4 regions of the Moritella sp. 28 genome follow, and region 4 is predicted to be linked to each of the others. Evidence: predicted binding sites of a transcription regulator. Region 4 holds the regulator's gene; each other region holds the start of a gene.
The links. Region 4 encodes sigma-54, which starts transcription at its own class of promoters, with help from an activator protein. Its sites were predicted from a motif close to GTTGGCACGNNNNTNGNNT; they were not measured.

Region 1 (8,362 bases), 780 kb from region 4:
CTGATTGGCTCATATCCGCTGCCATTTGCTTATCTTGCATATCACGATAAAACTGGGTGTAGTTGTTATTCATTGGACTTTCGGTTTCAAATGCAGTATTCGCGTCACGCATGCTTTTCATCAGCATATTGGTAAACAAAGACTCAAACTGCTTTGCGACTTCTTTCAATGCAGCTTCATCATTATTCAGCGCGCTTTTACGCAAAGAATCCAGATTATGTGTATCTAAGACGTTACTGCTTACATTTGTTTTAAATGAATTATCCATACCCAGCCCGTTACTATTTTCGATAGTTATTATTTTCGATAGTTATTATTTGTCAGTTATTCGAATTACTGACTTAATGATTGAAAGCTACTGCCATTTATCCGGCACTGTTCAAAGCAATATAATCAATGACTTAAAATTAAAAAATGTATTAACTTCAACCTTTATACATAACACTGCAATTCTTAAACCAACTCTGATAATAGAATGAAATAGATACAAAAAAGCGCTATAGCCAATCACTGGTTATAGCGCTCATAAAATAAATCATAGCGTGCTTAATTAGCTTCACGCCATTAAATGATAATTAGCTGCCCATCTAATGCACCCGCATCTTTAAGCGCTTCTAAAATTGACATTAAATCACCCGGCGCGATACCAACCTGATTGACCGCGCGGATCAAATCATCAAGTGTCGCACCTGCATCAAGTTTAAACATACGTGCATCTTCTTGAGTCACATTAATGGTCGACTTATTAGTAACCACAGTTTCACCATTGGCGAAAGCGTTGGGTTGTGAGACGTCTTGGGTTTCATCAATGGTTACCGTTAATCCACCATGAGTAATTGCAGCTGGTTTTAGCCTGACGTTTTGACCAATAACAATAGTACCGGTACGTGAGTTAACAATAATTTTAGCTGATTCATCCGCCATTTTTAATTCAAGATTTTCTAATGTCGCTAAATAAGCAACACGTTGGGAAATATCACGAGGAGCAAGTACCCGCACTGACGTCGCGTCCATTGGATAAGCTGTATTAGGACCGACAAGATTATTAATTGAGTCAGCAAGACGTTTCGCGTTAGAAAAATCGCCACGGTGTAAATTAAATGTGAGAAAATCACCATCGCCAAATGGATTCGCGACTTCCTTTTCAACAATAGCGCCACTGCTGATACGACCGACGGTAGGCGTATTAATTATCACCTTTGAACCATCTTTCCCCTCGACGCCAAGGCCACCTACAACAAGACTACCTTGTGCTAACGCATACACTTGTCCATCAGCACCTTTCAGGAAGGTCTGCAATAATAAACCACCGCGTAAACTTTTCGCTTCACCGATTGCAGCAACCGTGACATCAATCGTTTGACCAGGTTTCGTGAATGCGGGTAATACCGCACTCACCGCAACGGCCGCGACATTTTTAATTTTAACTTTCGCGCCTTCAGGCATGGTGATACCAAAATTATTCAACATAGTTTTAAAACTTTGCGCTGAAAACGCATTACTTTTTTCACCTGTACCTGGTAAACCGACCACTAAACCATAACCGATTAATTGGTTATCACGAACCCCTTGCACAGAACTTATATCTTTAATTCGCGCTGCATGTGCAGTATTGATCGTAACAACAAAAAAGCTTAACAAGACAATGCTCATGCCGAATAAGAAATGTAGTCGTTTAATCCGAGTTGATAGTTTCATCTAAATAACCTGTGCTATAAGAATTGTCATTATTTTGGTTTATACAGCTTACTGCCAAAATTATGACAACCGCGAAATAATGGGCGTTATAGAGCTAAAAGCAATTGTCATACCAAGATGTTATTTACAGATTGGCTCAGATTAAAAAGGCCATTTATTACCATTCAGGAATTTAGTTGCCCAGCCTTGTACTTGCGCTTCCCCCAAATCATCAATTGCGCCATATTGAATACGCGCATTCGCGATCAAAGAAGAATTCACTTTATTATCAGCGTCGACATCTTGTGGGCGTAATAAGCCAGTAAGACGAATATACTCACTCCCATTATTCAGCATGAGCCACTTCTCACCACGAATAACTAAGTTATTATTAGGTAACACACGCACGACGGTAACAGAGATATTACCTTCTAAACTGTTGCTCTGATCGGCAGAACCATTTCCAGAAAAAGAACTCGTTTGATTTAAACTACCTTCAATCGTATAACCGCTAATAGTCACCTCGTCACCGCCAAGCTTGATAGGGTCTAATTCAAACGAGTTATCTTTACCTAGGTTTGAGCTAGCTTTCTTTTTAGCACTAGTTGACTCTGTCAATGTAACAGTAATGATGTCACCGACACGACGTGCTTTAATATCCGAGAAAATATTATTATTGTATTGTGGATTAAATAACGATCCCGTTACTTTCGCTTGTACAGGGTTATCATCGGGTACAATCGGTGCATAATCAGGTGAGTCTTGCTGTGGCGTGTCGTTCACATCAGCTGGTTCTTCCACATCTTCGGTTTTGGTCGAGTCTGTATTTTTAGCGACCATGTTATCTTTTACTTTAACCAAAGACGAGCAACCAGCTAGCTGGATAAAAACAAACAAAGCAAGGATAAGATTACGCATTATATTTCTCGATGTTATTAATGAATGTTTAACGACTAACCGTTAAATTATAACTGTTGATTGGTATAACTTAACATTTCATCAACCGCTGAGATTACTTTTGAATTCATCTCATATACACGTTGGCTTTCAATCAGATTTACTAATTCTTCCGTCACGTTTACATTCGATGTTTCAATCGCACCTTGCACTAATTTACCCAGACCTTCATTACTTGGAAGACCTTGTACTGGATCACCACTCGCACCTGTTTGAATATACATGTTTTGTCCAATTGGCTGTAAACCACCTGGGTTAACAAAGTCTGAAATATTAATCTGGCCAACGGTTTGATTGTTTGTCTGACCCGGTAAACTTACCGAGACTTCGCCATCTTCCGAAACGGTAACAGTTTGTGCATCTGCAGGTATTTGGATCTGCGGCTGCAATGGATAACCCGTGCCAGGTGTCACGATAATCCCTTCATCATTTAAAGTGAATTGACCGTTACGAGTATATGACGTAGTACCATCAGGCATTTCCACCTCGAAAAAACCACGACCACTGACCATTAAATCCAGCGAGTTATCAGTCGTTAACATATTACCTTGAGAATGATCTTTTTGGGTCGCAACAACCCGAGCACCCGAACCAACCATTAAGCCAGACGGTAGTTTGGTATTTTGCGATGATTGACCACCCGGTTGATTTACCGCTTGGTACAATAAATCTTCAAAGATAGCGCGTTCTTTCTTAAAACCAACCGTGCTGGCATTGGCTAAGTTATTTGAAATGGTTGAGATATTCGTTTGCTGTGCTTCTAAACCGGTTTTACTTATCCATAATGCAGGATTCATAACACTTTCCTCATCTAATTTATACTTTATGTAAACTCATCAACGAACAATTAATTCACTCGTAATAGTGAGTCTGATGCTTTGTCATTTTCTTCTGCTGTTTTCATCATTTTTATCTGCATTTCAAATTGACGTTGCAAATTAATCATTCCTGTGAGTTCACTAACAGCACTAACATTACTGGTTTCTAACGCGCCACCTGCTACTTGGACATTTACATCAACGGCGGCGGGAGTACCATCCGCTTGTCGAAACATACCATCATAGCCTTTCACTAAATTTCGAACATCGGGATTAACCAGTTTCAATTGGTCTACTTCTTCCAAGGCATTTGCCGGTGCCCCCTGAGGACGAATCTCGATACGACCATCAGCATGGATTTTTATTTGTTCCACAGGTGTTGGAATAATAATAGGACCACCTTCACCAAGTACTGGGCGCCCTGATGATGTCAATAATTCACCAGTAGGACTCATGTGTAAGCTACCACTGCGGGTATAACTTTCCTTGTTCTTATCATCCAGCACACTTAACCAACCATCACCTTGGATCGCAACATCGAGTGCATTACCCGTTTGTTGTAGTCCTCCAGCAGTAAAATCCTGCCCCGGACTTTCGGTAATAGCAAATACACGGGTTGGTAGGCCTTCACCAAACGCTTGCATTGAACGCGCTTGTTCAAAATCAGCCTTAAAACCATGTGTATTCACATTGGCGATATTATTGGCACGAACAGCCAATGCATTCATATTTTCTTTGGCACCCGACATAGAGATATAAAGCATATTGTCCATTCGTCAATCCTCTGTCACTTTTCGTTGAAATCGTTAATTACCCGTCTAATATCAGTAATAAAGCAATTAAAGTGCCAAAATTAAAAAGCCACCCTAAATAGGATGGCTTTTTATCAATAATCTATCTTTTCGATAAATTATATGTCGAATAATTCCGCTTGCTATATGGCTTACTCGCCCGTTACATTAACGGATCTGTAATACTGTATCTTGTAATTTCGAGTTAACCTCTAACGTTCTTGAATTGGCTTGGTAGTTACGTTGTGCCGTAATTAAGTTAACAAGTTCACTGGTCAAGTTTACATTAGACTGTTCTAGTGCCGATGAATTAATTTTACCAAAGGTACCTGAGTTGGCTTCGCCAGCAATCGCATTGCCCGAAAGTTGTGATGCACGCCAGCCCGTATCCCCCGTCTGACTCAAGCCTTGTTCATTGGCAAACTTAGCCATCGCAATCATACCCAACTTGTCATTACGACCATTACTGTAGCTCGCCGCAACCATACCATCCGGGCCAATATCAATCCCCGTTAATCGACCCACAGTCGCCCCGTCTTGCTCAAGCTTAGAAACTTCAAATGCAGACGCAAACTGAGTCGGGTTATTGATATTAAGTTTAATCGTCTGAGTGGTATCCGCACCATTAGTTAAAATAGCGCCTAGTGGCAAGGTCTCTGCGATCGCAGGGAGTTGCTGTTGCAATAGTCCTGATGAATCAAACGTCATTCGCATCGCGGTCGGTTTTATTGGTGTTCCCGGAGCCGATGCAACAGCCTGACCACCAACAATATTAAGAGGTTGATCATCCACATAGTTAAACTCTAACCAAGAGTTTGCTGGTGCCCCCGCAGAGCCATCTTTTACGTAATAAGTTGATAAGGTATGTGATTCACCTAACGAATCATAAATAGAAACAGACGTCGCAGAGGTATAAGTGCCACTGTCTGCGGGATCAAATTTCAATGGGTCTAATCCTGGTGATGTCGCCGGCAAATTCATCGTCATATCAACATTGCGCGTTGACTCAGGCACACCTGCTGTATCCGGGATTTGTAGCGGTTTGGTTGACGCCATACTCACCGCTTTTGGTGATCCATCGTCATTGACGTCATAAACTTGCAGATAATTACCCGCTGAATTAGTCACAAAACTATTTGCATCAAGCTTAAAGGCACCTGCACGCGTATAATTACGGTCCATAGACTCAAGTCCATCAGACATAACGAAGAAACCATTACCGTTAATCGCCAAATCAAGTGAGTTATCGGTAAAGTTCAAACTACCTTGTTGGAACTGCTGTGCAACATGAGCCGTTGCCACACCGTTACCAACAGACGTTTTTGCATTTGAGAAAATCGATGTTGCATAAACATCACCAAACTCGGCGCGAGACTCTTTAAAACCCGTGGTGTTAACGTTAGCAATATTATTTGCCGTTGTATTAAGGTCTTTCTGAGCAGCGTTAATCCCACTCAAGGCGATGTTAAATGACATAAGATTTCCTTATTCAATAAATTAGTAAGTTTTAGCTGCAACTTCTGTTGCTTCGCTCAGAGGAAGACTACCCATACCTTTCAAGTTCAGCATAATACCGTTACCTGTATTACCAATATTAACACTTTCGACATGCTGGAAACTTGAGATTTTAAGGTCTTGTGCATTGCCGTCTATCGATGCAGATGCTTTTAAGCGGTAACTTCCTTCCGCCACTTTCTTGCCGTTCATGTCTGTACCATCCCAATTAAAGGCAATAGCACCACTTTTTTGTTCACCCATATCGAGCACTTTAACAACTTCACCAACTTGATTGGCAATTTGTAAACGCAAATTTGGTGCGCTCTGTGGTAATTCAATACGACCAGATACATCCTCACCTCCAGACAAAAATGCTGACGATGCAGGGGCCAATACTTTAGTACCGACCAGACTCGATGCCTGCAGCGCTTGGTTTGAGCTCATGATCGTATTTAGCTGCTCAAACTTGCTATCCATATTAGAAATACCATCAGCAGTAGTAAATGACGCCATTTGCGCCACCATGTCTGAGTTTTCTACCGGTTTGAACGGATCTTGATAAGCCAATTCTTGTGTAAGTAACGAGAAAAAGTCTTCTTGACCTAGCTCTTTGCGGGTAGTTTCTGCCGCTTGCTCTGCCGCATCTTTTTTTTCTGCTTTAAACTGACTGCTGAAGTCAGCTATATTATTACTGTTATTAATTGTCGTCACAGCCAAATACCCTCTATTAACCTTGACCTAACGTTAATGTCTTATTCAACATTTGTTTAGCAGAATCAGCTATTTGCACGTTAGTTTGGTATGAACGAGATGCGCTAATCATGTTTGCCATCTCTTCCATTACGTTTACATTCGGACGATATACATAGCCATTTTCGTCAGCTAATGGATGATTTGGATTAAATTCATTAACTAATGGCGCATCACTTTCTACAATCCCTGCAACATTCACGCCAACTGCTTCATTTTGCGCAGCATTAGCTTGATCAAATTGTGCTTGGAAAATAGGATAACGCGCTTTATAGGTCTCACCGGCGCTACTACTCACACTATTCGCGTTAGCAAGGTTACTCGCGGTTGTATTTAAACGAACCGATTGTGCACTCATTGCCGAACCGGCAACGTCAAAGACTCGAAATAAACTCATAATTATTGTCCTTTAATTGCCTTGCGCATAGTTTGAATTTTACTGCTTAAAAATGACAGTGATGCCTGATATTCCATGCTGTTTTGCATAAAGCTAGCACGCTCAGTTTGTACATCAACTGTATTACCGTCACCAGTATCGGGTTGATTCGGAATTCTATATTGAAGATCAGACGCCATATCCCTGCCGCCTGATATATGACGTTCACTGGTTTTTGATAAGTTAAAACTGCTGCCCTGGGTCGCACTAGCAAGTGCATCCTTAAAGCTTAAGTCTTTCGCTTTAAACCCTGGCGTGTCTGCATTAGCAATATTACTGGCTAATACCTCTGCACGACGCTCTCTTACGCCAACAGAATATTGGTGTATACCCAATGCATTATCAAAATTAATAGCCATGAACGCCTCCTATAACATTTATATCGTAATCAATCGCAGGATAATTACGATGATACAAATGATGAAAGCAACATATGTGCCAAAATAGGTAATTAGAGATTCGCTTTATTTAACCCATAAATCAAAAAATAAATAACAACCTTAAAATCAGTACCTTAAGCTTGTATCAAGGTGGTTTTTATGAACGTTATAATTTAAAGGCATGAGGGAAATACAGGAGGCTATCTAAAGATAAACTGTTAAATCAATTTTTTGACGGTTTATGGCGATCAATTATAGCCAATAAACGAACATCCATGTTCAAGCCGTAACCGTTACAAATAAACTATTTTAACCTATAGACTATCCCTGGGTTACAACGGACCATTTCAAACTTATCCGTTAACCCAGTCAAGGATTCTGATGCGCCTAAGAAGAGGTACCCACCCGGCTTTAATGATCCTGCAAATTGATTAAGGATCTGACTTTTAATCTTTGGGGAAAAGTAAATCAGTACATTACGACAAAAAATAATATCGAACTTACCGAGCAAAGCATAGCTTTCCAATAAATTGATTTCACGAAATGTCGTTAACTGCTGCACGTCACGATTCACCTGCATTTTATCATCAGGTAGTGTCGTGAAAAACTGACGCTTACGTTCAGGAGACAGGCCCCTGCCAAGAGCCAAGCGATCATAAACACCATCTTTACAATGCTTAATCATAGTTGGGGATATATCCGTACCGACAATTTGTACATTAGGCTTCACTAAACGCTTAATCTTTTCTTGCGTTTCAATCGCAGACATTGCTATTGAAAACGGTTCTTGTCCAGATGAAGAGGCGGCAGACCAGATCTTAATTGGCTGACCTTTATTCATAAATTCAGGCAAGATCTGAGCCTGTAAATACTCAAACGGGTAAACATCACGAAACCACAACGTTTCATTAGTGGTCATCGCATCAATAACATCATTACGTAAATCACGCGCTAACATAGTCATCGATTTTTGTACTAGTTCAGTTAAACTCGTCATTTTATGCTTTGCCAATAGTGGCAATAAGCGACTTTTAACTAAATATTGTTTATTTTGCC
Region 2 (8,362 bases), 1.8 Mb from region 4:
AGCTACTGAGTTGGGCTAAGAGATTACAACCCACATATATTTTATTATCGGGTTTTCCACATACGCGAATAACAATCGGCACTAAGCTATGTGTTAATATCCTGTGAACTAAAATATATAGGACTCAAATTTTCTTGTAAAATATCTTCAATTTCATTGCTTGGCACGGGCTTATAGAACAGGTAGCCTTGTCCATACTCACAACCTTCTAGATAAAGATCCTCATAATTTTCAATAAGTTCGATACCTTCAGCTACCACCTTCATACCCAGCCCATGAGCCAAATTGATAATAGTTCGAATAAAGCTCATATCTTTAGGAAGATTACTTAATTCTTGGATAAAGACTTTATCAATTTTTAGTTTCTGAAATGGCATATTTTTAAGGTGACTAAGAGAAGAATAACCAGTACCAAAGTCATCCAGTGCTAACTCAACTCCCAGATGACGTAACTTATGTAGTATTCCAGGTGAGCTTTCAATATCTTGCATTGTGGTGTCTTCAGTTATTTCGATTACCAACTGGTCTGCAGGCAAGCCAGTGGCGGATAACGTACGACTGACTATAGCCACAAGATCATATCGCGTATACATCGCAGGAGATATATTCACAGAAACTTGAATCCATGGTAGACACGCCTTTCTCCAGAGCATATTTTGTGAACATGCTTTTAGTAATACCCACTCATTTAATTTCTCTGCTAAGCCAGCCTTTTCCGCGATAGAAACGACCTCGGGCGGTGAAATATAACCATATTGCTCATGATGCCATCTCAATAAAGCTTCAACCAAAACAATTTTTTTCGTCTTGAGGCAAACTATAGGTTGGTAGACTAACTGAAGCTGATCGTGGAGTAGTGCGACCTGTAAACTTTCTGCTAATACCCTATAACGTAAAACACTATCATTCATTTGTTGCTCAAACAATCGATAGCACACATCAGCATCTTTTTTGGAAAAATACATGGCCGTATCAGCGTTATTCAATAGCTTATCAGGATGCTCTGCATCATCAGGAAAAACACTGATACCTATGCTAACATTCGGATATACTCGGTAACCGTGGATATTTATCTCACAATTAATCTGTTCGTGAATATGCTGCGCCAACCGAACGCATTCATCAGAACTTGTAATATGCTTTTGAATAATACCGAACTCATCCCCCCCCAACCGCGCGACAACATCTGACGAGCAAACACTCTGTGCTAAACGTGAAGAGATCTCCTGAAGCAGCGCATCTCCAACAGCATGCCCTAGTCGATCATTTACCTCCTTGAATCCATTCATATCGATCATGTGAACAGCCGCACGTGAATTATTACGTTGAGCATGAGTAATAGTTTTTTTCAGGTCACGCTGAAAAAAGTGGCGGTTTGCAAGGCCTGTCAAGCTGTCATGTAATGCTTGCTTACGATTAACAGCACTCTCACGAATTAGCAGCAATACTAGAATGCAACCGCTCAGCAATAGACCGAGCAAAAAAATGTTGGCGTCATTATGAAGACTATGAACATATTTTAGACCGGCCCAAGCTCTATCCCCGGAGAAACTATTTACGTTAAATTCTCTCACTCGTGTTTGTAAAGGCTTAAGCTCTTGCACTATCCTTATCGCATTTTGATTACCCATTTTGAGGTTTAGTACCTCTGATTCTATTTCAACTAAGCGCTGTTTGATATTTCTCAGCAGTTCAATTGCACCGGGCTGACTGCGAAAATCGCGGGTTTCCTCTCCTACCGATAACACCCCAACCCTGCTCCAGAGCAGTTCGAAACGTAAATGTAAGTCTTCAGCACTCATATCATTTAAGGCTGTTCTTCTTAATGCTTGCATGAATTTGAGCATTTCTAGTTCCAACTCAGAAGCTGTCCAGCCGACAGTTTTCATCGAATGAGTTAGAATGTCAGTAACCTGGGTATAACGTTGAGTGCTGATGACAGAACTAACAGCAAACATAAGTACAACAAAAATAAGGACAAAAAGTTTAATCCTCTTCATCAATACACTTCCAAGCTGCTAAGCTGCCAAATCATCTCTTCATAGCGTTTGGTAATATCGAGCTCAGAATAATCAGATAGAGGGTAGATAATCCAGATTGGTCCCTTATCACGCACACGCATAAGAGCCCCGTCAGTTCTTATTGCTAGAATTATTGGGTAGTCCTTGAGTGCTTCCAGATCAATTTCAGCATGGTAATCGTTCAAAGCTTTCCCGACTAACTTATGGCCCGAAGCCCCCACTTGTTCTAGAAGATCATTTAGTAACACACCTTCATAAACATGTAACCCTTCTGTCCAAGGTGTATAAGTAGTGATCTTAGTTTGTGGAAGTTTTTCCAGCATCTGACGATCAAAAAGAGCCTCACGATTAGCATTTGTATTTCTGATATTACCACTAATAGTAAGAATAACGGCGCCTTCTGGATTAGGTAAATCAGTGGCCATGCTTATCACCGGAAATCCTAGTAGTCCAATTAACAAAAATACCGTCACAATTTTTATCTGCATGCTGTTGATTCCTGACTACTTCAATTTCAAATAAAAGTGAGAAAAATCATACCAATGATATAGCGAAATACACTTTCATGGACTAAATGATAGAGTTAACATCCATTTATCCTTGATATTAAGAGTGTTCCGCTAGTGTATGAAAAACAGGTAACATTTTTTCATACAAGAAAAAGTAAGGCAAATCTAAAACACTAAACTGTGAATAAGGGCAAGTTTGAATTAGCCGTAGAGCGCTCGGTTCCAAGCCAGCGCGACTTGACGAAAAAAGAGTGTAATTCATTCGTTATAAGATTTTTTATCGGCCTGTAAATGTACCATAAATGCGTACATACACATTCCACAAATACCTCCCACAATCACCCCAATGGCAGAACGAACTGCGTACTCAATAATAACCGTCGAACCATGCACAATATTTGCCAATAAGACAAAAAAAGCAATGCTTATAGAATACATAAGCACACCTGCGAGTAACCGACCCTGATATTTTTCTTGGCGATTCTGACTGACCGCAAACACGTACCACACAAACAAAGCCGCGAGTCCAAATATACCCCCGCCGTATTGGTTCAACTTGTACATGGGCAACGAAAATATTTTTCTGTTCCAGAACTCACTGTTCACAACTAACGAACCGTCAAAATGACTCGTCGCATCCCACAGCACATGACTGTATGCACCGAGCAATACCCCAAACACGACTAAAAGATACGAAGACTTTCCGAATGACCAATCCCTTCGCGGCAACCGAAACAGCTCAAGAGTTGGCCCCTCGATCCACCGATACCAAACAAGTAACATTAAAAGTGACGGAAGAAGACAATAAATAAGCACCCCGAGCTCTGAATGCCCAGGCGCTTCTGTTGGACTAAGAGCGAAAAGATATGGGAAGTCTGGTGACATGCTTCCAACAACCATTGCAGCAAGCGGAACCTTTCCCCGCGCAATGACTGATACAGGTAGTGCGACTACTGCGTGTGATAATGTGTATGGCATCGTTTTATCCACCTAACAGGTTGTTATTCGGAATGACGTATAACGTGAGTTCCAGTTTAATTTCATTATCATAAACAGTACCAAATACACGATTAATTACAAATAATAACCTCAAACTGCAGATAATAAAAAACCGCGAGTAAGTTACCATTCCAAGTAACCTAACCAGCGGTTTTTATTCTAAGTGTTTATTGCTTATTTAAGTATTTATAACCCAAATATTACTTCGCGTTTTGCTCAGCTTTTTTCTTTGCTTTTTCTACGCGACGTTCATCAATGATGTGTTTAATTTCACCACCAATATGTGACTCACCACGTTTTTCAGCGAGTTCCATTTGACGTTCACGCTCAGCAAAACGGCTACGCTGTTCATCTGTCACTTGATCATGACAACGGTGACAGCTAAGACCTTTCACGTAATGCTCACTTTGCAGTTCATCTTGTGTTAACGGGTAACGACAAGCGAAGCATTGGTCACATTCACCTTGTTCTAAGTCGTGGTTTACAGAAACACGGCCGTCGAATACAAAGCACTCACCTTCCCACATCGTTTCTTCTTTTGGCACTTCTTCAAGATACTTAAGAATACCGCCATCTAAGTGGTAAACTTCGTCAAAACCTTGCTCTTTTAAATAAGCTGTCGATTTTTCACAACGGATACCACCTGTACAATACATCGCTACTTTCTTGTGTTTTTCTTTGTCCAAGTTGTTTTTCACATACTCAGGGAATTCACGGAAAGTCGCAGTATTCGGGTTTACAGCGTTTTGGAATGTACCGATCTCAATTTCATAGTCGTTACGTGTATCAATCAAAATCACTTCAGGATCAGAAATAAGTGCATTCCAATCTTTCGGTTTTACATATGTACCAACAACTTGGTTAGGATCAATACCTTCAACACCCATGGTTACGATTTCTTTTTTCAGCTTAACCTTAGTACGTAAGAACGGATTCTCATCGTTATAAGATTCTTTGAAAGAGATTTCGCCCAGACTTGGGTCTTGAGATAAAAAGCTTAATACAGCATCAATACCTGCTTGTGGCCCAGCAATTGTACCGTTAATACCCTCGGCCGCTAATAACAGCGTACCGCGAACATCTTGGCTTTCCATTTTTGCTAATAAAGGCGCGCGTAACGCTTCGAAATTCTCTAAACGTACGAATTTATATAATGCACAAACTGTAATTTGAGCGGTATTTTTTGTAGTAATTGGTGCTGACATTTGGTTATTCCCCATTGAGCTAACTAGAACGTAAATCCAGAGCTGTAGATTAAGGCGGCGATGTTAACAGAAATACCCTATAGCGACCAGAAAAATTGATGTAGATCAATAAATATCACCTGACATCCCTTATTGAAAAACTCTACCTTACACCTTAGAGGTATTTTTTATTAAATTAATCAATATGTGGCACAGTTATTGATTAACTTATTATAAGATTCGCTCATTCAAGGATGGCTATTATGATAACAAACCCGCAACTAACCGCATTTATTGAGCGTAATAAGCTAGAAACCGCTTATTTAACCGACGCTGCAAAATGGTACACAGGGCTAATATCGGCAATCAGAGCGCACCAGCATAGTGCAATAAACAGTGCAGCAACAGATATTGACCGCATAAATAAAAAACAAGCACCTGTTTTAATTGGTATTAATGGTTGCCAAGGCTCAGGTAAATCAACACTCGCCGATTATCTCGCGACCTATTTAACCAGTGTCTATAAAATGAATGTCGCGGTTCTCTCTCTCGATGATTTTTATTATAGCCACCAGCAACGTAAAAACTTATCTGAGCATGAGCATCACTTATTACAAACTCGGGGAGTGCCAGGAACACATAATTTATCACTCGCGCACAGTACCTTAGATAAGTTGCGATCTGCTAACAATAAATCAACACCAGTTGCTCTGCCTCGGTTTAATAAAACTACCGATAACCCGTACCCTGAATCAGAGTGGCCAGTAATTCATGGCGCTGTCGATGTCATTATTCTTGAAGGTTGGTGCTTAGGCGTACAAGCACAAACAGATGAGGCACTATTAGAACCTGTCAACAACCTTGAAGCGGCGAAAGACAAATACGGTGTTTGGCGTCGCTATGTGAACAACCAAATCAAACATCACTACGCTGCGCTTTATGAACGACTTGATATGTTAGTCATGCTTAAAGCGCCGAGTTTCAATACCGTTTACCAGTGGCGACTTGAGCAAGAGTTAAAATTAAAGCAGCAAGCACTGACACTCAATTCCCCACTTGACCGGGTCATGAACAAATCTGAGATAAAACTGTTTACAGCTTATTTCGAACGGCTCACCGAGCATGGATTAACGACATTACCCGCATTATGCAATTGGGTTTTTGAAATGGACAGTAGCCGCAACATAGTGCATTCATACAGTCCTCAGTCAATGCAGCTTAATCATTACCCTGCCATTTTTACAGATCTTGATGGTACTTTGCTCGATCATAACAACTACAGTTTTAAGCCCGCATTAAGTACGCTCGCCAAATTAAAGCGCGCGACAATACCCGTTATTCCAAATACCAGTAAAACTTATGCCGAATTACTCGAACTTAGAAAACAGTTAGATTTGAATGGGCCTTTTATTGTTGAAAATGGTGCAGCTATTTACATCCCAGTTAACTACTTTAGCCACCAACCTATCGGTACAATACAACAAGATGGTTACTGGGTTAAATCTCTCGTACATTCACGTGACCATTGGTTATCACTACTACCGACTGTGCCTGTCGAATTAACCGCGTTGTTTACCGGTATGAATACCATGACACTTAGCGACATTGTTGATGCGACAGGATTGGATGAGGCAAGCGCAGCGCTTGCAAGTCAAAGAAAATATGGCGAACCCGTACTCTGGAAAGGTAATGCAGCTCAGAAACAAATGTTCATCCAACATTTAAAGAAACAAGGCGCGACAATTTTAGAAGGCGGACGTTTCCTGCATGTTTGTGGCGATTGTAACAAAGGCAAAGCAATGAATTGGTTAATGAATCAATTTAAATTATTTAACCCACAGCAAATACCTTACTCTATTGCACTCGGTGACGGTAACAATGATATTGCCATGTTAGAAGCTGCGCAATATGCCGCAATCATTTTATCTCCAGTGCATACCCCACCAAAATTAAAACGTAAACAGCGCTTAATCACGAGTAAAAATACAGGGCCAACAGGCTGGGCTGAAGTGCTAGCAAAATTATTACCCAAGCTATTACCTGAGCGGCCACCCAAACTATTACCGAAGGTATTACCTGAGTTTGAACTAACAACAGTTTGAATTTTGAAACATCAATTCAATTCTTCGATTCAAATATTTAAGGAAGGTTTATCATGGCTGATTTTTATCAAAATGGTGTAATTACAACACTGCATAACCTAAACCAGCGTCCATTAGAAGCAATGGAAGCAGAACTCACTGAATTTTCAAAACTGCGTCCTATGTCGTTAATTCTCCCATCACTATTCTCAGAGTTGGAAGGGAAAGCACTGCCTAATATTATTAATCATTTACAAGATGTGCCGTATTTAAACGAAATTGTGATCGGCTTAGACCGCGCGAATGAAGAACAATATAAACACGCGTTAAAATTCTTCGGCGCATTGCCACAACATCACCGTATTTTGTGGAATGATGGCCCTCGCCTGCAAGCACTTGATGCTGAACTCGCAACACTGGGCTTAGCGCCCAAAGAATTAGGCAAAGGCCGTAATGTCTGGTACTGCATGGGTTACACACTTGCATCGGGAAAATCAGAATCAGTGGCGTTACATGATTGCGACATTCTAACGTACGACAGATCACTACTAGCACGTTTGATTTATCCCGTAGCTAACCCACAATTTAACTATGAGTTTTGTAAAGGTTTTTACGCTCGCGTTGCTGACGGTAAGATTAATGGTCGTGTTTCTCGGCTATTAATAACGCCATTATTACGTTCGCTTAAACGCGTTGTCGGCCATAACGATTACCTTGAATACATGGATAGTTTCCGTTATCCGCTCGCTGGTGAGTTTTCATTCCGTAAAGACGTACTTAACGATATTCGCATCCCAAGTGACTGGGGATTAGAGATCGGGGTATTGTCAGAGATGCACCGTAATTATTCTCATAATCGATTATGCCAAGCTGATATTGCTGATGTATACGATCACAAACATCAAGATCTATCATTGGATAATAAAGATGGCGGTTTGTCAAAAATGTCTATTGATATTACCAAGGCATTCTTCCGTAAGTTAGCGACCCAAGGTCATACCTTCACCAATGAAAATTTCCGCACTATCAAAGCAACCTATTACCGTATCGCCTTAGATTTTGTTGAAACTTATTATAACGACGCGGTGATGAATGGCTTAACTCTCGATATTCACTCAGAAGAAGAAGCGGTTGAAATGTTTGCGCAGAACATCATGATCGCAGGGCAAAACTTCCTCGAAAATCCAATGGAAAAACCATTTATGCCTAGCTGGAACCGCGTAATATCGGCAATGCCTGACGTATTAGAACGCCTCAAGGAAGCCGTTGAATTAGATAGAGCAGAGTTCATCTCTTAACTATAAGTTGTATCAAAATTAGAACATGGATGGTGACAATGTTAAATCCAAACGGCGACTTACAGCTACGACAACAACAGCAGCTACAACAGCGAGTAGAACAACAGATCAGTACAATTTATGCGGATATTAATTTATCCGTATCAATCGAAGTGCTGGCTGCAGAATTGATCAGCACAATGCGGCTAACCGACCAGTTTCATACGCCAACACCACAAATCAATCATTGGTCTCAAAAAGATACCATTTTGATAACTTACGGTGACAGTA
Region 3 (8,362 bases), 880 kb from region 4:
AACGTCTGATGTCAAAAAAAGCTTGGGGTATACATCCTAAGAATATTTATCAAGGCATGGCGCTGGAAGCTTTACTTAATCCGCATATTGATTTGGTCATTCTGACCGGACCCGCTGGGAGTGGTAAGACTATTTTGGCGATGGCTGCTGCGTTAGAGCAAGTCGTTGAGCGAAAAATGTATGACAAGGTGATTGTTACACGTAACACGCCAGAAATTGCGGAAAGCATCGGTTTCTTACCTGGAACGGAAGAAGAAAAAATGTTGCCTTGGTTGGCCGCGATCACGGATACCTTAGAAGTTTTGCATAAACACGATGAATGTAAAGATGGCTCAGTTGAATACATTAAGCAGAAAGCGAACTTACAGTTCAAGTCAGTAAACTTTATGCGTGGTCGTTCGATTCAAAATGCGTTTGTATTATTAGATGAGTGTCAAAACCTCACTGCTGCGCAGCTTAAGACCATTATTACGCGTTGTGGCGAGGGCACTAAAATTGTGTGTTCGGGTAATTTATCGCAAATTGATAGTAGTTACTTGACCGCTGTAACCTCGGGTCTTACTTATATCGTGGAACGCTTTAAAGATTTTGACGGCAGTGCCAATGTGTTCTTAAAAGGAGTGCAACGTAGCCGTTTAGCTTCTTTTGCTGAGCATAATATGTAATTAATCATTAGATTTTAATGATACCGATAACGGGCTTTCAAGCCCGTTTTTTTGTGATTATTTTAAACTTTAGAATGCAAAATAAAAATTGTAGCACTACAGTTACTATGTATGAAACTAGTTATATATCAATGGTTATGCTTTGTTGTTTTGTAGCTATACTCTTAGTTGTTGGCGTAATATTTATCTCAATATTGTAATTGGCTGTGAGCTTTTGCTGTCCACATTTATCAGCAAAAATAATAGTAGACTCATGATCATGGATGGCCTAAAACATGAAAAAACAAGCTGGAGTTACGTTAGTTGAATTAAGTGCAGTTGTCGTTATATCAGGGATATTGGGTGCGATGGCTGTACCTCGATTTATTGATCTTACCGATGCCGCACTAGATGTCAGTGTGATTAATATTGCCCGTAGTATTGAAAGTGCAAATACGTTTAATTACGCTGCCAAAATGATCTCTAAATCGGGAGTATCTACAGGAGAGGCCGTGCACATTGATAATTGTGATGATGCTGGAAGTCTACTCAGTGGTTCATCATTACCTTTAGGTTACACTGTTACGCCAATGAGCATCGCTGAGAGTACCACTGCGACTTGCATCTTAACCCATACGGATTCAGCTAAAAGTACGACTTTTATTATGCAAGGATACTAAGTATGAACCAGAAATTTTTTATATAGGATCAGGAGCACACTATGCGTTTAAAATATGGTTTATTCACCTTGCTAGTATTAAGTATTACAGCCTGTAGTAAATCTGATTCAGAGTCACCGCTTATCGGCGGCGATCGTGACGAATATGGTTGCTTGCCTTCCGCGGGTTATATGTGGTGTGAACGAACTCAACGCTGTGAGCGTTCGTGGGAGCTTGCTGATGCAGCAGGCATTCCTCATACTGAAGCTGAAGTTATGGCCTATTGTAATATGAGTAATGCTGATGCAATTACTCATGAATAAGACCTAAAGATGCATTTGACATGTATCTTTAGGTGGTGTAAATTAATATTTACTTTATCTGATTGTTTTCAGATGATTTTTATAAAATAAAGTCATAGCAATTAATTGGTGAATATTATGGTTAAACAGCACTCTAAGCAATCTTATCAACTGCTTAAAAATATAAGTAATTTAGTACTTTTTTTTACACTCGCAGGTGTCGTTATATCCATATTAATTTCATATCCTTACTCTGAATATTTTCAACTATCAATACAAATAGCCTCACATATTTTAACTATAGTTTTAGCCGCCATATTCAAAATCGCTTGTATTTTAAGAATGATTGCACTTCAAGGTATTAATAAATTTGAATGTATATCATGATGTAGTAGCTAAGAATTAAGAGTCTGATGTATGTATAAATAGAGTGTAAAGCTAGGCTGGAATAGAGTAATGAGTACTTGCATATATTAAAATATACAAATAAAATATATTTTATAGTACGTCTATTTAGAATTAAAATATGCAGTTAAACAGATACACTGATTATGGACTAAGGCTTTTAACTTACTTGGCGGTATTGCCTGACGGTCAGAAAGTGAGTATTGATGAGATAAGTAAAATATATGATTTATCAAGGAATCATATTAATAAAATTGTGCACCAATTAGGTAAAGAAGGAATCATAGAAACTAAGCGTGGTAAAGGTGGTGGTTTTTATTTATCTCGTACTCCAGAATCATTAAATCTTGCAGACATTGTAATATTACTTGAATCATCAATGGAGATCATTAATTGTACTTCACCTAGCTGCCGGATTTCTCCAGTTTGTAATCTAAATTCAATCTTATCTGAAGCAACTACAGCATTTATTGATAGCTTAAAGCAGTATACCTTAGCTGACCTTATTAAAGACAATAGACAACAATTAATCCAAGTACTAGAAATTGGATCATTCTAATTTAACTTGGTTATTATCGATACCATGTAACAAAGGTTTCTAGAGCTTTAACCACTAATACCTCCTAATTATTTCAAGTGGTAATTCAATAATGCGATCATATTTTTAGTATAAATATGATCGCATTGGTAGTAATCAGATTGGTTTATAACTTACTCATTTTTAATAACAGGCATTTAGCTTATTCTTTTAGTCTAAATGCCAATTTAGTTAAGAAACGACAGATGGAGAGCGTTTAGTACTATTTTTTATTTCCCCTATTATTAATCGAGCAAAGAACGCAGCTAAGAACAGCCCTCCCATACCGAATAAAATATCACCGGGTACACGTAACCAAACAAACATTTCCACTAATTCACTGTGAATTATTTCTGAGGATCTTGCATACCAATAACTATGCTCTACAGAAGCAATAAATTGTATTATGCCTACAGGGAGCAGGGACATGAATACCATGCCTGCCAAACCTATATTTAAAGACCAGAAACACCACTTAAGTAATTTATCATCCCATACTGAGAATTGACTTGTCACACCACGTAAGCAAGTTAACATTAAACCAATGCCTAGCATTCCATATACACCCATGAATGCTGCATGAGCATGAGTTGCCGTTGTATTTAAACCTTGAATATAATAAAGCGCTATCGGTGGATTGATAAGAAAACCAAGTACGCCTGCGCCAACCAAATTCCAAAATGCTGTTGCAACAAAGAACATAAATGCCCACTTATAACGAACCATCCAGCTTGTCGCTTTACGCATTCTATAAGTTTCAATAGCTTCAAAACCAATTAACGCGAGTGGTACAACCTCTAGTGCTGAAAACATTGCGCCCCATGCAACAACAGATGTTGGGGTACCTGTGAAATACACGTGGTGAAGCGTTCCAAGTATACCACCAGTGAGGAATACAACGGTAGCAAACAACACAGCACTATTAGCTGATTGAGCTCGAATAAGTCCTAAACGTACAAACACTAATGCAATTACTGATGTTGCAAATGTTTCGAAGAATCCCTCAACCCATAAATGAACTACCCACCAACGCCAGTATTCAGCAATCGCTAAATTAGTATGTTTACCTTGTAAGAATCCAACACCGTAAAATAATCCAATCGCTATACAGGATGCATAGAGAACCCAAATAACAGATTTCATTTCACTCTCTTTGGTGAGGGCTGGCTTAATTGCAGCCGTCACCAATGTTAGCCAAATTAATAAACCTGAAAACAGTAAGATTTGCCAGATACGACCAAGATCTATATATTCTTGTCCTTGGTGTCCTACCCAGTAACTTAAGTCAAGATCAAAGTATTGTTGAATCGCAAACCATTCTCCAGCCATAGAGCCAAGAACAACAATAACTAAAGCTACCCAGAGTATATTCACGCCTAGTTTTTGATATTTAGGTTCATGCCCAGATAAAGCTGGCGCAATATATAGTCCAGTACCTAACCAAGCCGTAGCAATCCAAAATACTGCAAGCTGAGTATGCCACGTACGAGTTAGTGAATATGGTAAAATCTCCGCTAGTGGGTAACCATAAAAAGTCTGCCCTTCAACTGCATAATGCGCAGTAATACCACCTAATAAAATCTGTAGGAGAAATAACCCGACAGCGGTTGCAAAATACTTGATTAAAGCTTTTTGCGAAGGTGTCGCTTTAACATCAAATAAGGGATCTTTAGTGGATACATTTGGCAGTGGATGCTCTTTAAGACTTGCATGATACCAAGCAAGTGCGCCTACTGCAGCAATGAGCAGAACCATACTTAATATTGACCAAAAAATATTATCTGAGGTCGGAGTATTACCAATCACTGGGTCGTGTGGCCAGTTATTCGTATAGGTATAATTCTCACCCGGGCGTTCCGTCACTGCCGCCCATGCACCCCAGAAGAAGAATGCAGATAATTTTCGACGATGTTCAGCTGATGAAATTGTATTTTCTTTCATCGCGTAATCTTCACGAATCGGCTGAAAATCTGGATTATCACCAAATAAATTTGAATAGTAATTCTGCAGCGTACTAATTACTTCAGCACGACGTGTTGAGATTACTAATATATTGTTATTAGCATCAAAGCGATTAGATCGCATATCCTCACGTAGAAGAATTTCTAATGTAGCTTGTTGATAACTAGCTAACTGTTCAAATTGAACGGAGAATTGTTCTATTGCTGCTTTATCAAGCCAAAGTGTTGATTCTCGATGAAGCCAATCTGCAGTCCAGTCTGGCGCAACGTATGAACCATGACCCCAAATAGAGCCTAATTGATGTCCACCCATAGAACGCCAAACAAGTTGACCATTCTGGATGTCTTCTTTGGTAAAGATCACCTCACCTGTTGACGTTACAACTTTTTCGGGGATTGGTGGGGCTTCACGATAAATCTCACTTCCTAAGCTCAAAAGTATACTGAATGATGTTATACATACAATAATAAGAGCAATTAGGGAGAATTTTTGTTTAGTCATTTTAACTCCTCAATAATTAATTAACAATCCTATTAATCAATTTCCATGCCAAAGTATAACCTGTTGTTTAAGCTGGGTTTATTTATTGCGGGTGTCAAATTGACAGTTAGTAATATTGTCAATTTGACAGTGGTATTGTCTTTATGACAAAGGTTTAGTGTTGAACCTTTTTATTGCAGAGAGAGAAGGGAGCTTACCTATATGATTGTTTAGAGGAGGTTTGATTTAACAGCATTTTATCCTTTTGAGGAGGATAAAATGCACTGGAATTGTGTAGCAAAGTAGCTAGGCTTAGCTTCTGGTTATGATGTCAATGCTACCACCGAACCTAAGCCTATATGATAAACGTTGAGGTATCGGTGTTATTTAAATACTGACTGTTATCTTTGATTCTAGCCACTATAAATTAACCTACTTTCCAGTAATTCTCTGAACTGAATTGTCCTGATTTAGCTTGTAGATGTTTACTAAACCCTAATGATCTTAGCGTATCACTCGTGTCTTTAACCATTTGAGGATTACCACACATATACAAGAAACTTGATTTTTGACATAGCAATACTTTACATTCTCTCTCGAGTTCTCCCGTTCTAAGTAGTTCCGGAATTCTTCCTGATAGATTTCTGGGTGTCTGTTCTCTAGAAATAATTCGCACATATTTTAGTTTTCCTTGATATTTTGATTCAAGCTGCTTTATTTTATTTTTATACGCGAGCTCTGATTTTTTTCTCACCGCATGAACCAAAATTATATTGTTAAAACGCTTATTTTTATTTTCATTTTCGTCTTCGAGCATTGAAATAAAAGGGCCAATTGCAGTACCTGTCGATAAAAGCCATAGATCTTTGGAGCTAGTTGGAACCGCATCAAGGGTCATGAAGCCAGTACCTTCTGTACCAACGTATATATAATCATTAACGTTCAACTGATGGATTAGAGGAGAAAGATTACCCTTAGGGTCAGTAATAATTAGAAACTCCAGTTCACCTGTCTTTTTATGGTTTTCTGGACTATTTACTATAGAATATGCTCTTCTATGGAATTCTTTGTTTTTATCGTAAAGAGCTAGTTTGGTAAATTGTCCTGAGATATAAGGGATACTTCCAGATCGAATTCGAATTGTAAATAATGATTCAGTCCAATCTATACGACTAACAACTTTGCCTAAATTGAAGTTTATATTTTTCCATTGCATGATTATTTATATCCTCTTCGTTTCTATTTCTATTATTTTTCTATCTTAGTAGCATTATTCGAGCCAATATTATTTACTTTAAAAACAACTATTTAAATTGTTAATGGTAGCGTTTATGTCATAATGACAATTATTTATATTGTCATAATGATAATCATTGTCATTATGGCAGCCGATTTGATGACGGTCTGAGTGCATATGCAGAGGGGTAAAGGGGCCTAATGATGACGCTTACAGTATTGGCATGAATTAACGTAAATAATGTAAATTCAATGCCAATGAAAACAATTATCAATTACATTGCTTGTACTTAAGTCCCATAATCAAGCAGTGTTATTACGATCATGTCTTCTCTCAGTCAACCTCTCACCCAGACACCTGCAAGATCGAAAAAAAAAGCGGCTAATTCAAATAACAAAACATTCCTAAAAAACAAACAAGTGCAATTATGGGCACGTCGCTTACATATTTATATTTCGATGGCGCTACTCTTGGTCGTATTATTTTTTTCGGTTACGGGTATTACCTTAAACCGCCCAAGTTTGTTCGTGAGCAGCCAGCCTGATATCCAAGAGACTATCCTTAACCTTCCGCAGGGTTTATTTAGCGATGCCAATGGCGGCGTTGCTGTCGATAAAGCCGGCATTGTTAATTACCTTACCGAACACGCCAAGCTTTCTGGTCAACCTTCTGCATTAGATGTATTTACCGAAGTTGAAGACGGTGAATTAATTGAAGGTGAAATCGCGATGGACTACAAAGGTCCGGGTTATAACGTCGCAGTATTCATTGACATGACCAGTGCTGAAGCTGTTATTGAAAAGACCCATTACGGTGTTATTGCAGTATTAAATGACTTACATAAAGGCCGAAATAGTGGCGGCGTATGGAAGCTGTTTATCGATATTGTCGCATTACTTATGGTGTTCTTTGTATTAACCGGTGTGTGTTTATTAGTGCCGAAAAAGAAAACCTTCGCAACCTCATTGAAATGGACCTTGTTTGGTTCCCTCGTTACCTTGGCTATTTTTGTGGTGGCCGTTCCTTAAAGGATCTTGTATGACTTTGTTATTTAAGCGTCTTAGTCAGTGCGTTGCACTATTAAGTTGTCTGTTATTACCGGCTTATTTTGCCTCGGCCGCGCCAATTCCGGCCACTGCCACACTCGATGTTGAATTTAGTCTGCCTAAGATTGATACCACTATGTATGCCCGCCCTTATGTGGCGATATGGATCGAAAACTCAAAGCGTAAATCAGTGCGTACTGTTGAGCTATGGGTGGGTAAAGATGAATGGTTAAAAGATTTACGCAGCTGGTGGCGAAAAGTCGGACGTTATGATCGTGCTTTAGTTGACGGCGTAACATCAGCAACACGTCCTGCTGGTGATTATCGTTTCACTTGGGATGGCTTAGATAGTGATGGTAACCGCGTTGAAGCGGGCAATTATACATTTTATGTTGAAGTGGTGCGTGAACACGGTGGTCGTAATTATATCCGCCAAAAAATGACTTTAGGTGACAAACCGTTTAGTCACACTATTGATCCGACAGAAGAAACCGGTGATATCCGTATCAACTACCTAATTAAATAATAGAGCGAGTAAAGATTAATGACTAGAGTAAAAAAATTGAAAGCGTTAGGTCTAGCCTGTGCGGTTATTGCGGGACTAGCGGCAACAACAACGGCAAACGCACATCCACGTTGGTTATTACCATCACACTTCACTGTATCGAAAGAAGGTGGCGATTGGTTAACATTTGATGTAACGGCATCACACGGTACTTTTGTATTTGATAAACCTGCGGGCAGTGAATTTGCACAAGTGATCATGCCTGACGGTCGTAAAGAGCGCCCTAACTTTGTGATCCGCGGTAAACGACGTTCTATCTTTGACTTCTACTTTGAAGAAGAAGGCACGCACAAGGTAGCGATTAACAATGTACCGTCTTACTACACCTATTATAAAGCGGGCCGTCGCGATACCGTTAAATATGCTAAAGCAAATAAAGCAGAACGCGCGAATATAATCCCTGAAAAAGCACGCGATGTAAGTACACAATTAAGTTATACCCGCGCAGAAAGCTATGTAACGGTTGGAATGCCAACAGAAAAGGC
Region 4 (8,362 bases):
GACAATCTCTGATGCGCTATTAGAAGTCTCTAGCAAAGGGCTTGGTATGACGGCGGTTAATAACGGGTCTAAGCTGGTTGGTATTTTCACGGATGGTGATTTACGCCGTATCCTTGATGCACGTATAGATATTCACCAAACCCCAATCAGTGAAGTAATGACACAAAGATGTGTTACTATTAATAGACATATCTTAGCTGCAGAAGCCCTTGCAGTCATGGAAAACAAAAAAGTTAACGGCTTAATTGTCGTCAATGAACAACAAGAGCCCGTCGGCGCCTTCAACATGCATGACTTACTACGCGCAGGTGTACTATAAAATGATCAATACATTATACGGTCCAATCCCACAAGACATCTTAACCAAAGCAAAAACATTAAAACTACTCATTTGTGATATAGATGGTGTTTTTTCTGACGGCCGCGTGTACATGGGAAACGACGGTGAAGAACTAAAAGCCTTTCACACTCGCGATGGTTTTGGCGTAAAATCACTCCTTAATGCCGATATCGAAGTTGCTGTGATCACTGGCCGTCAATCGACAATTGTAGCTAACCGTATGCAAGGTTTAGGTGTTAAGCATATCTATCAAGGCCAAGACAACAAAGTGATCGCATTTAATATGCTGCTCGAAGAACTAAAAATATCGCCAGAGCATGTGGCTTATATTGGTGATGACGTCATTGATTTACCAGTAATGAATCTTTGTGGACTCAGTGTTGCCGTTGCCGATGCCCACCCGCTTGTTAAAAAAAGTGCTGACTTTAGCACCTCTATTCGTGGTGGCTTTGGTGCAGTAAGAGAATTAGCAGATCTAATCCTATTGGCCAAAGGGATCTTAGACCAAGCACAGGGCACCTCTGTATGAGCCGCCAAAACATAGGAATTGTGATTCTCTTTCTTTGTGCACTTGGTATTTGGCGTTTTTTTTCGCCTGATGACGAGTCTGCAACGGCACAGTCAACCAAATATCAGCCTGATTTCACCGCTCAAATACTACGTAGCGTTGAATTTAGTATTGATGGAAAAATTATACGTCGCATTTTTGCAGATAGCATGGAGCATTATGGTGAGTTAGGCATGACAATGTTTACTAACCCCGTTATTATTATTTATGATGAAAATGCACAAGCGACATGGAAAATCAAAGCAAAAGAAGGTAACTTCAGTAGCGACGACGTGGCAACACTACGAAACGATGTTGTCATCAAGAATATGAAAAAAAATGATTATATTGATGCCATTACTACCAGTTATTTACAATTAGAGCTTGCCGAAAATTTGGTGCATAGCGATCAGTTAATTACCATTTCAGGGGACTTATTTCATCAAACAGGTGTCGGACTTGAAGGTGATTTAAAGCAAGAATACATGACTATCCTTAAGCAAGTTGAAGCGATTTATACTAATGATGAAAAAATATAAAGTTTTACTATTAACATTATTCATGAGTAATTCAGCCCTCGCATTAGAGTCTGATTTTACAGAGAATGTAGTCGTTAATGCCAAACGTCAAGAAGTGTTTATTAAAGAGAACCGAGTCATATTTTATGATAGTGTCGTGGTGACTCAAGGGACGACATTAATTCATGCCGATAAACTCACGGTCTTAAGCTCTGGCGAAAAAGGCACAGAAGTAATGATTGCCATAGGGTCGCCAGCCACTTTTTATCAAGAGCTTGATGACGGTAAGAAAATTAATGGCGAAGCAGATGAGATCCGCTACGAGCTAGGTAAAAAACGCTTAATCTTGTCAAAAAATGCACATTTACGCCAAGCTGATAGCGAAGTTAAAAGTGACAAGATTATCTACCAAATTGACAAACAAGAAATGATAGCCGAAAGCGGCAAGCATGAATCTGATCGAGTGATCACTATTTTCACTCCTGAAGACAACAAAACTAATTAGAGTAGATGAATTCATATGGCACGTTTAAAAGTATCACACTTAGCAAAAAGTTATAACAAACGAAAAGTTGTGTCAGATGTGAGTCTCGAAGTTGAATCAGGCCAAATTGTTGGTTTACTCGGGCCTAATGGCGCAGGTAAAACCACCACCTTTTATATGGTAGTTGGCTTGGTTAAGCGAGATCATGGACAAATCTTCATTGATGACCAAGAATTAACGCATGAGCCAATGCATATTCGTGCACAACAAGGTATTGGTTACTTACCCCAAGAAGCGTCTATTTTTCGTCGTTTATCGGTAACGAAAAATATCATGGCAATCTTAGAGTTACGAACTGAACTCACGCGTTTCGAACGTGAAGAAAAGTTAGAAGAATTATTAGAAGAGTTCCATATCACCCATATTCGCGATAGTTTAGGCATGAGCTTATCGGGTGGTGAACGCCGCCGTGTTGAGATTGCCCGCGCGCTTGCGGCAGATCCAAAGTTTATTTTATTAGATGAACCTTTTGCTGGCGTTGATCCAATCTCGGTAGGTGATATTAAAAAAATTATTCAACATCTGCGCGATCGTGGTTTAGGGGTATTAATTACCGACCATAACGTACGTGAGACACTCGATGTATGTGAACACTCTTATATTGTGAGCCATGGACATTTGATCGCATCTGGTACTTCTGAAGAGATTTTATCCAACGAAAAAGTGAAAGAAGTATACCTTGGTGATCAATTCCGACTATAGTTTGATATTGATACGTTACCGCATTTAAGGAAGAGAGAGTAGTCGTTAGATGAAGCCATCATTACAACTTCGTATGAGTCAATCTCTGGCAATGACGCCACAGTTGCAACAAGCGATTCGATTATTACAATTATCGACCTTGGAGTTACAACAAGAGATTCAAGAAGCATTAGACAGTAATCCGCTACTGGAACAAGAAGATCCCAACACAGCTCAAGCAAACGATACAGAAAGTAGTGATGAGCATAATCCAAATAATAACGACACAGTTACCGATGCCAGCCAAATAGAAGTTAGTGATGCGCTCGCCAGTGAAGCCATGCCAGATGAATTGCCTAATGACAGTAATTGGGATGATGTCTATACCCCTCAAATACAGACTCACAGCAGTGCGGGTAGCAGTATTGATGGTTTAGACCAAGTCTATCAAGGTGAGACCAGCGAAGGCTTATACGAGCATCTCATGTGGCAAATGGAATTAACCCCATTTTCTGACACTGATCGTGCTATTGCCGTTGCGATTATTGATGGCATTGATGATCATGGCTACCTTAATCAGACTTGTGAAGACATCCTGTCTAGCGTCAATAACGGTCACCAAGAACTTAGCGACAGTAGTAAAGAAAATAGTGAAGAGCAAGTTGAATTAGACGAAATAGAAGCAGTATTAAAGCGTATTCAACATTTCGATCCCATCGGCGTTGCAGCGCGTTCATTACAAGAATGTTTATTGATCCAACTCCAGCATTTACCTAAAAACACACCTTGGTTAACAGAATGTCAGCAAATAATTCAGTCTCACATGGATTTATTAGGCAATCGCGACTACCGTCAATTAAGCCGTAAGACAAAATTAAAAGAACCACAGCTTAAAGAGATCATGCAATTAATTCAGAGTCTAGAACCCAGACCTGGCAATGTTATCGATCAGACTGAAGGGCTTTATGTAATTCCCGATGTTTTAGTAAAGAAAAAAAATAATCAGTGGGTAGTCGAGTTAAATCCTGACATTGTGCCAAGATTAAAAGTGAACAATGAATATTCAAACTTGTCGACAAGCAATCGTAGTAGCAGCGATGGGCAGTTTATTCGAACGCATGTACAAGAAGCTAAATGGTTTATTAAAAGCTTAGATAGCCGTAATGAAACCTTACTAAAAGTAACTAAAAGTATTGTTCAACGACAAATTGATTTTTTTGAGTATGGCGATGAAGCCATGAAACCTATGGTTTTAAATGATATTGCCGAAGAAGTGGAAATGCACGAGTCAACCATTTCACGAGTAACAACGCAGAAGTTTATGCATACACCACGTGGTATTTTTGAACTTAAGTTTTTCTTTTCAAGCCATGTAAGTACTGACAATGGCGGAGAATGTTCATCAACCGCTATTCGAGCATTAATAAAAAAATTGGTCGCGGCAGAAAATGTCATTAAACCATTAAGTGACAGCAAGATTGCTGATTTACTTGCTGATCAAGGTATCAAAGTGGCTAGACGTACGATTGCAAAATATCGGGAGGCACTAAGTATACCACCGTCTAATCAGCGTAAAAGCCTATTATAAGGCTAATCCAACCTTCATAGGGGAGACATATATGCAAATTAATTTAACCGGTAGACATGTAAACATTACAGACTCACTGAAAGATTATGTTGATAGCAAGTTTTCCAAATTAGAACGGCATTTTGATCATATAAACAATATCCATGTGATTTTAAATGTCGAAAAATTACTTCAAATTGCAGAAGCAAAAATACATTTAAATGGGGGGGAGATCTTTGCCGTGCATGAACACAATGACATGTATGCCGCAATTGATGGCTTACTGGATAAGCTCGATCGCCAAGTGATTAAGCATAAAGAGAAGTTGATTCGTCATTAATTTTAATCTCGCCACAGATAACCTAAAGGAAAACCACTTTTTCCTTTAGGTATTAATGCTTCTGACATAATTAAAACATATCATATCCAAATCAATTGCGGGATAATGAACCCATTATTTTATATCGCTGTGAGGATAAAAGATGAAATTAATAATAGTCAGCGGCCAGTCAGGATCTGGTAAATCAATTGCATTACGCGTGCTTGAAGATCTAGGCTACTATTGCGTAGATAACCTACCAGTAAAATTACTACCACAACTGCTAAAAACCTTAAATGACCAAACCGAAAAAGTGGCAGTGAGTATTGATGTCCGTAACTTACCGACAGAAAAAAAAGAATTAAACGACATAATTACAGAGTTAAGAACGAGCACCGATCTGACTAGTTTATTTCTTGATACTAACCAGTCAGTCCTTATCAAACGTTATAGTGAAACCAGACGCCTTCATCCGTTAACAAAAGATGAGCTATCTCTATCACAAGCGATTGAAATAGAAAAAAAACGATTAAGCCCTTTAGCGTTACTTGCTGATTTAAAAATCGATACTACTGAACTCAATATTCATGAACTCAGTGAACAGATTAAAGAACGTATTTTAGGAAAGAAAAACAACCAACTTGTCTTAGTATTTCAATCATTTGGTTTTAAACATGGCCTACCTATGGATGCCGATTATGTATTTGATGTCCGTTTTCTACCAAACCCCCATTGGATCCCAGAATTAAAACCTTACACAGGTCTTGATGAACCCGTCATTAAATACCTGAGCCAACAGCCTGATGTAATGAGCTTTTCACAACAGATTGAAAACTTACTCACGACTTGGTTGCCAATGTTAGAAAAAAATAACCGCAGTTATGTCACCGTTGCTATCGGTTGTACAGGCGGCCAACATCGCTCGGTATTCATTGCTGAACAATTAGCAAAGAGCTTTAAACTACAAAATCGTGTAGTGCAAACTCGCCATCAAACCTTAGAAAAAAATAAACATAAAACTATCTAGGTACTCATTTGCAATGGCGTTAACGATCTAAACAGTTAATTATTTTACTTTATTGTTAATGCTGATTATAAATACAGATTAAGCTAGAATTACGCAGCACCAGCAAGCAAGGTCTTGCAGAAGAAGAATAATAAGAATGGGGACGACATATGCCAGAAAAGATGGAGCATGACAGCACACACCTACGTTTAAGCGAAGTGAACGAAGCACTTGATAGTGGTATGTTCATTCACGTTAAACGAATGCTCTACCAAACGCCCCCTTGTGATATTGCGTTATTACTGGAATCATCGCCACCAGCAGGCCGTAAAGTACTGTGGCGTTTAACCGACTCTGAAATGCAAGGTGAAATCCTTGACGAACTTAATGAAGATGCCAAAACCAGTATTCTCAAACTGATGGATACGGAGTCCCTTGTCGCTGCGACAGAGGGGCTCGATACTGATGATTTAGCCAATATTCTCCGTAGCCTACCAGACAGTATCTATCAAGAAGTTATCACCCAAATGGATACCCAAGATCGTCAACGTTTAGAAACAGCGATGGCGTATCCAGAAGACACTGCTGGCAGTATCATGGACACAGATACCATTACTTTAAGACCAGATGTGACTGTCGATGTGATCTTACGTTATATCCGTTTACGCGGTGAATTACCCGATGCCACAGATACTTTATACGTGGTTGATAAAGATGATCGCTTAATTGGCGATGTGCCCTTAGCCATGTTATTAACAACAGATCCAAACAGTGTGATTAGCACTATTATGGATCGCGAAGCAGAAACCTTACCTGCACATATGGATACCTCAGAGGTTGCCAAGCTGTTTGAACGTCATGACTGGATCTCTGCGCCAGTACTTGATGACTCAGGTAAACTACTCGGACGTATTACCATCGATGACGTGGTTGATATTATTCGTGAAAATGCCGAGCATGACATGATGGGTATGGCCGGTATGGATGACGATGAAGATACCTTCGCGCCAGTAATACAAAGTACCAAACGTCGAACACTCTGGCTTGGGGTTAATTTAATTGCCGCACTGACTGCTGCATCCGTCTCTAACATGTTTGAAGCGACCTTAGAACAACTCGCTACACTTGCTATTTTAATGACCATTGTGCCAAGCATGGGCGGTATTGCCGGTAATCAAACCCTCGCATTGGTTATTCGTGGTATGGCGGTTGGTCATATTAATGACGACAATAGCCGTTGGTTAATTGGTAAAGAAGCCATGGTTGGCGCACTGAACGGGGCTATCTGGGCAATATCTATTGCAATCATAGTATCATTATGGAAAGGCGATCCATCTCTGGGGCTGATCATTGGTGGCGCGATGTTTATCAACATGGCGATGGGGGGGCTTGCAGGCGTGGTCATTCCACTGGCAATGAAGAAATATAATATCGATCCTGCCTTAGCTGGCGGCATGGCACTCACCACCGTTACCGATGTCGTCGGTCTATTTGCCTTCTTAGGCATGGCAACACTAGTCTACGGTTAACCTTTATAACGAAAGCAGAGTTCAGAAAGTAAAGTTAATAGCCTATAACGTAAAAAGCCTGTGTCATCATGACACAGGCTTTCTCACTTAAACCTAGGGGATATTAGTTACCTGCAATCTGCATTGATTCTAATAGTGTAGAGCCCATTAGAATACTGCTACGAACATCGATATCGTTACCGACTGCAACAATATTTTTGAACATATCCGTTAAATTACCTGCGATCGTGATCTCGTGTACTGGATACTGCAGCTCACCATTCTCAACCCAGAAACCTGAGGCGCCACGGCTATAATCACCCGTTACAATATTCACACCTTGCCCCATCAGTTCAGTCACCAACAAACCAGTGCCCATTTGACGACACAGTTGACCTAATGTTTCGCCTTTACCTGTGACATTCCAGTTATGGATACCACCAGCATGGCCAGTTGTTTGCATACCCAATTTACGACCGCTGTAGCTGGTTAATAGGTAGCTCTTTAAAATACCTTGTTCTACAACATTTAAATCTTTAGTGCGCACACCTTCAGCATCATACATAGATGATGCTAAACCACCTTTAATATGCGGACGTTCTTGGATGTTTAACCAGTCAGGGAAAATTTGTTCGCCTAACTTATCTAATAAGAATGATGACTTACGATATAAGCTACCACCACTAATACCCATTACCAGCTGACCCATTAAGCTACTTGCAACATCATGATGAAAAATAACTGGTACATTACAGGTATCGATTTTACGCGCGCCTAAACGGTCCACAGTACGATTAACCGCTTCGATAGCAACTTGCTCTGGTGTCCACAATTTACTTGCGTCACGCGCCATTGAATAGCCGTAATCACGTTCCATTGCGCCGTCTTGCTCTGCAATCAATACCGAACTCATGCTATGACGGGTACTTGCATAGCCATTCACGAGACCATGACTGTTCCCATAAACTTTAATGCTGCTATGGCTGGTAAACGCACCTTCACTGTTCACAATACGAGAATCTTGCGCCAAGGCTAAGCGCTCGGTGAGACAAGCTTGTTCAATAGCATACTCAGGTTCAATTTCAATTGGGTGACATAAATCTAGGTCTTCTGGTTCAAACGCCATCAGGTCACGATCAGCAAGACCAGCAAATTCATCTTCTGCAGTATGTAACGCGATATCTAACGCCGCAGCAACGGTGCTTTGAATTGCCGCTTCACTTAAATCAGAGGTTGATGCATTCCCTTTACGTTGACCGCGGTATACACAGATACCTAATGCGCCGTCATGGTTGAATTCAACATTTTCAACTTCGCCCATGCGTGTACTCA

Region 1: flgF (flagellar basal-body rod protein FlgF) is a predicted target of sigma-54. The motif match lies at 4,286-4,304, and genes of this name have one in related genera.
Region 2: HWV02_RS09180 (HAD-IIB family hydrolase) is a predicted target of sigma-54. The motif match lies at 4,920-4,938, and genes of this name have one in related genera.
Region 3: HWV02_RS19745 (nitric-oxide reductase large subunit) is a predicted target of sigma-54. The motif match lies at 5,085-5,103, and genes of this name have one in related genera.

Annotation. Positions count from the first base shown of each region.
Region 1 covers NZ_CP056121.1:1,008,041-1,016,402, reverse strand. The annotation lists gene flgJ (flagellar assembly peptidoglycan hydrolase FlgJ) at 1-268, opposite strand, end outside; gene HWV02_RS04640 (flagellar basal body P-ring protein FlgI) at 565-1,698, opposite strand; gene HWV02_RS04635 (flagellar basal body L-ring protein FlgH) at 1,840-2,595, opposite strand; gene flgG (flagellar basal-body rod protein FlgG) at 2,643-3,431, opposite strand; gene flgF (flagellar basal-body rod protein FlgF) at 3,482-4,225, opposite strand; gene flgE (flagellar hook protein FlgE) at 4,412-5,719, opposite strand; gene HWV02_RS04615 (flagellar hook assembly protein FlgD) at 5,741-6,451, opposite strand; gene flgC (flagellar basal body rod protein FlgC) at 6,468-6,887, opposite strand; gene flgB (flagellar basal body rod protein FlgB) at 6,890-7,285, opposite strand; gene HWV02_RS04600 (protein-glutamate O-methyltransferase CheR) at 7,611-8,362, opposite strand, start outside.
Region 2 covers NZ_CP056121.1:2,060,216-2,068,577, reverse strand. The annotation lists gene HWV02_RS09200 (bifunctional diguanylate cyclase/phosphodiesterase) at 87-2,000, opposite strand; gene HWV02_RS09195 (hypothetical protein) at 2,000-2,509, opposite strand; gene HWV02_RS09190 (DUF4184 family protein) at 2,789-3,508, opposite strand; gene HWV02_RS09185 (rhodanese-related sulfurtransferase) at 3,730-4,734, opposite strand; gene HWV02_RS09180 (HAD-IIB family hydrolase) at 4,977-6,815, shown strand; gene HWV02_RS09175 (glycosyl transferase) at 6,869-8,092, shown strand; gene HWV02_RS09170 (sugar phosphorylase) at 8,131-8,362, shown strand, end outside.
Region 3 covers NZ_CP056121.1:4,445,573-4,453,934, reverse strand. The annotation lists gene HWV02_RS19765 (PhoH family protein) at 1-665, shown strand, start outside; gene HWV02_RS19760 (type II secretion system protein) at 941-1,324, shown strand; gene HWV02_RS19755 (hypothetical protein) at 1,366-1,626, shown strand; gene HWV02_RS19750 (Rrf2 family transcriptional regulator) at 2,132-2,569, shown strand; gene HWV02_RS19745 (nitric-oxide reductase large subunit) at 2,780-5,050, opposite strand; gene HWV02_RS19740 (ferredoxin--NADP reductase) at 5,457-6,245, opposite strand; gene HWV02_RS19735 (PepSY-associated TM helix domain-containing protein) at 6,590-7,294, shown strand; gene HWV02_RS19730 (DUF2271 domain-containing protein) at 7,305-7,838, shown strand; gene HWV02_RS19725 (DUF4198 domain-containing protein) at 7,857-8,362, shown strand, end outside.
Region 4 covers NZ_CP056121.1:230,730-239,091, reverse strand. The annotation lists gene HWV02_RS01115 (KpsF/GutQ family sugar-phosphate isomerase) at 1-319, shown strand, start outside; gene kdsC (3-deoxy-manno-octulosonate-8-phosphatase KdsC) at 321-869, shown strand; gene lptC (LPS export ABC transporter periplasmic protein LptC) at 866-1,426, shown strand; gene lptA (lipopolysaccharide transport periplasmic protein LptA) at 1,449-1,910, shown strand; gene lptB (LPS export ABC transporter ATP-binding protein) at 1,926-2,651, shown strand; gene HWV02_RS01090 (RNA polymerase factor sigma-54) at 2,701-4,218, shown strand; gene hpf (ribosome hibernation promoting factor) at 4,250-4,537, shown strand; gene rapZ (RNase adapter RapZ) at 4,680-5,543, shown strand; gene mgtE (magnesium transporter) at 5,693-7,051, shown strand; gene pmbA (metalloprotease PmbA) at 7,155-8,362, opposite strand, start outside.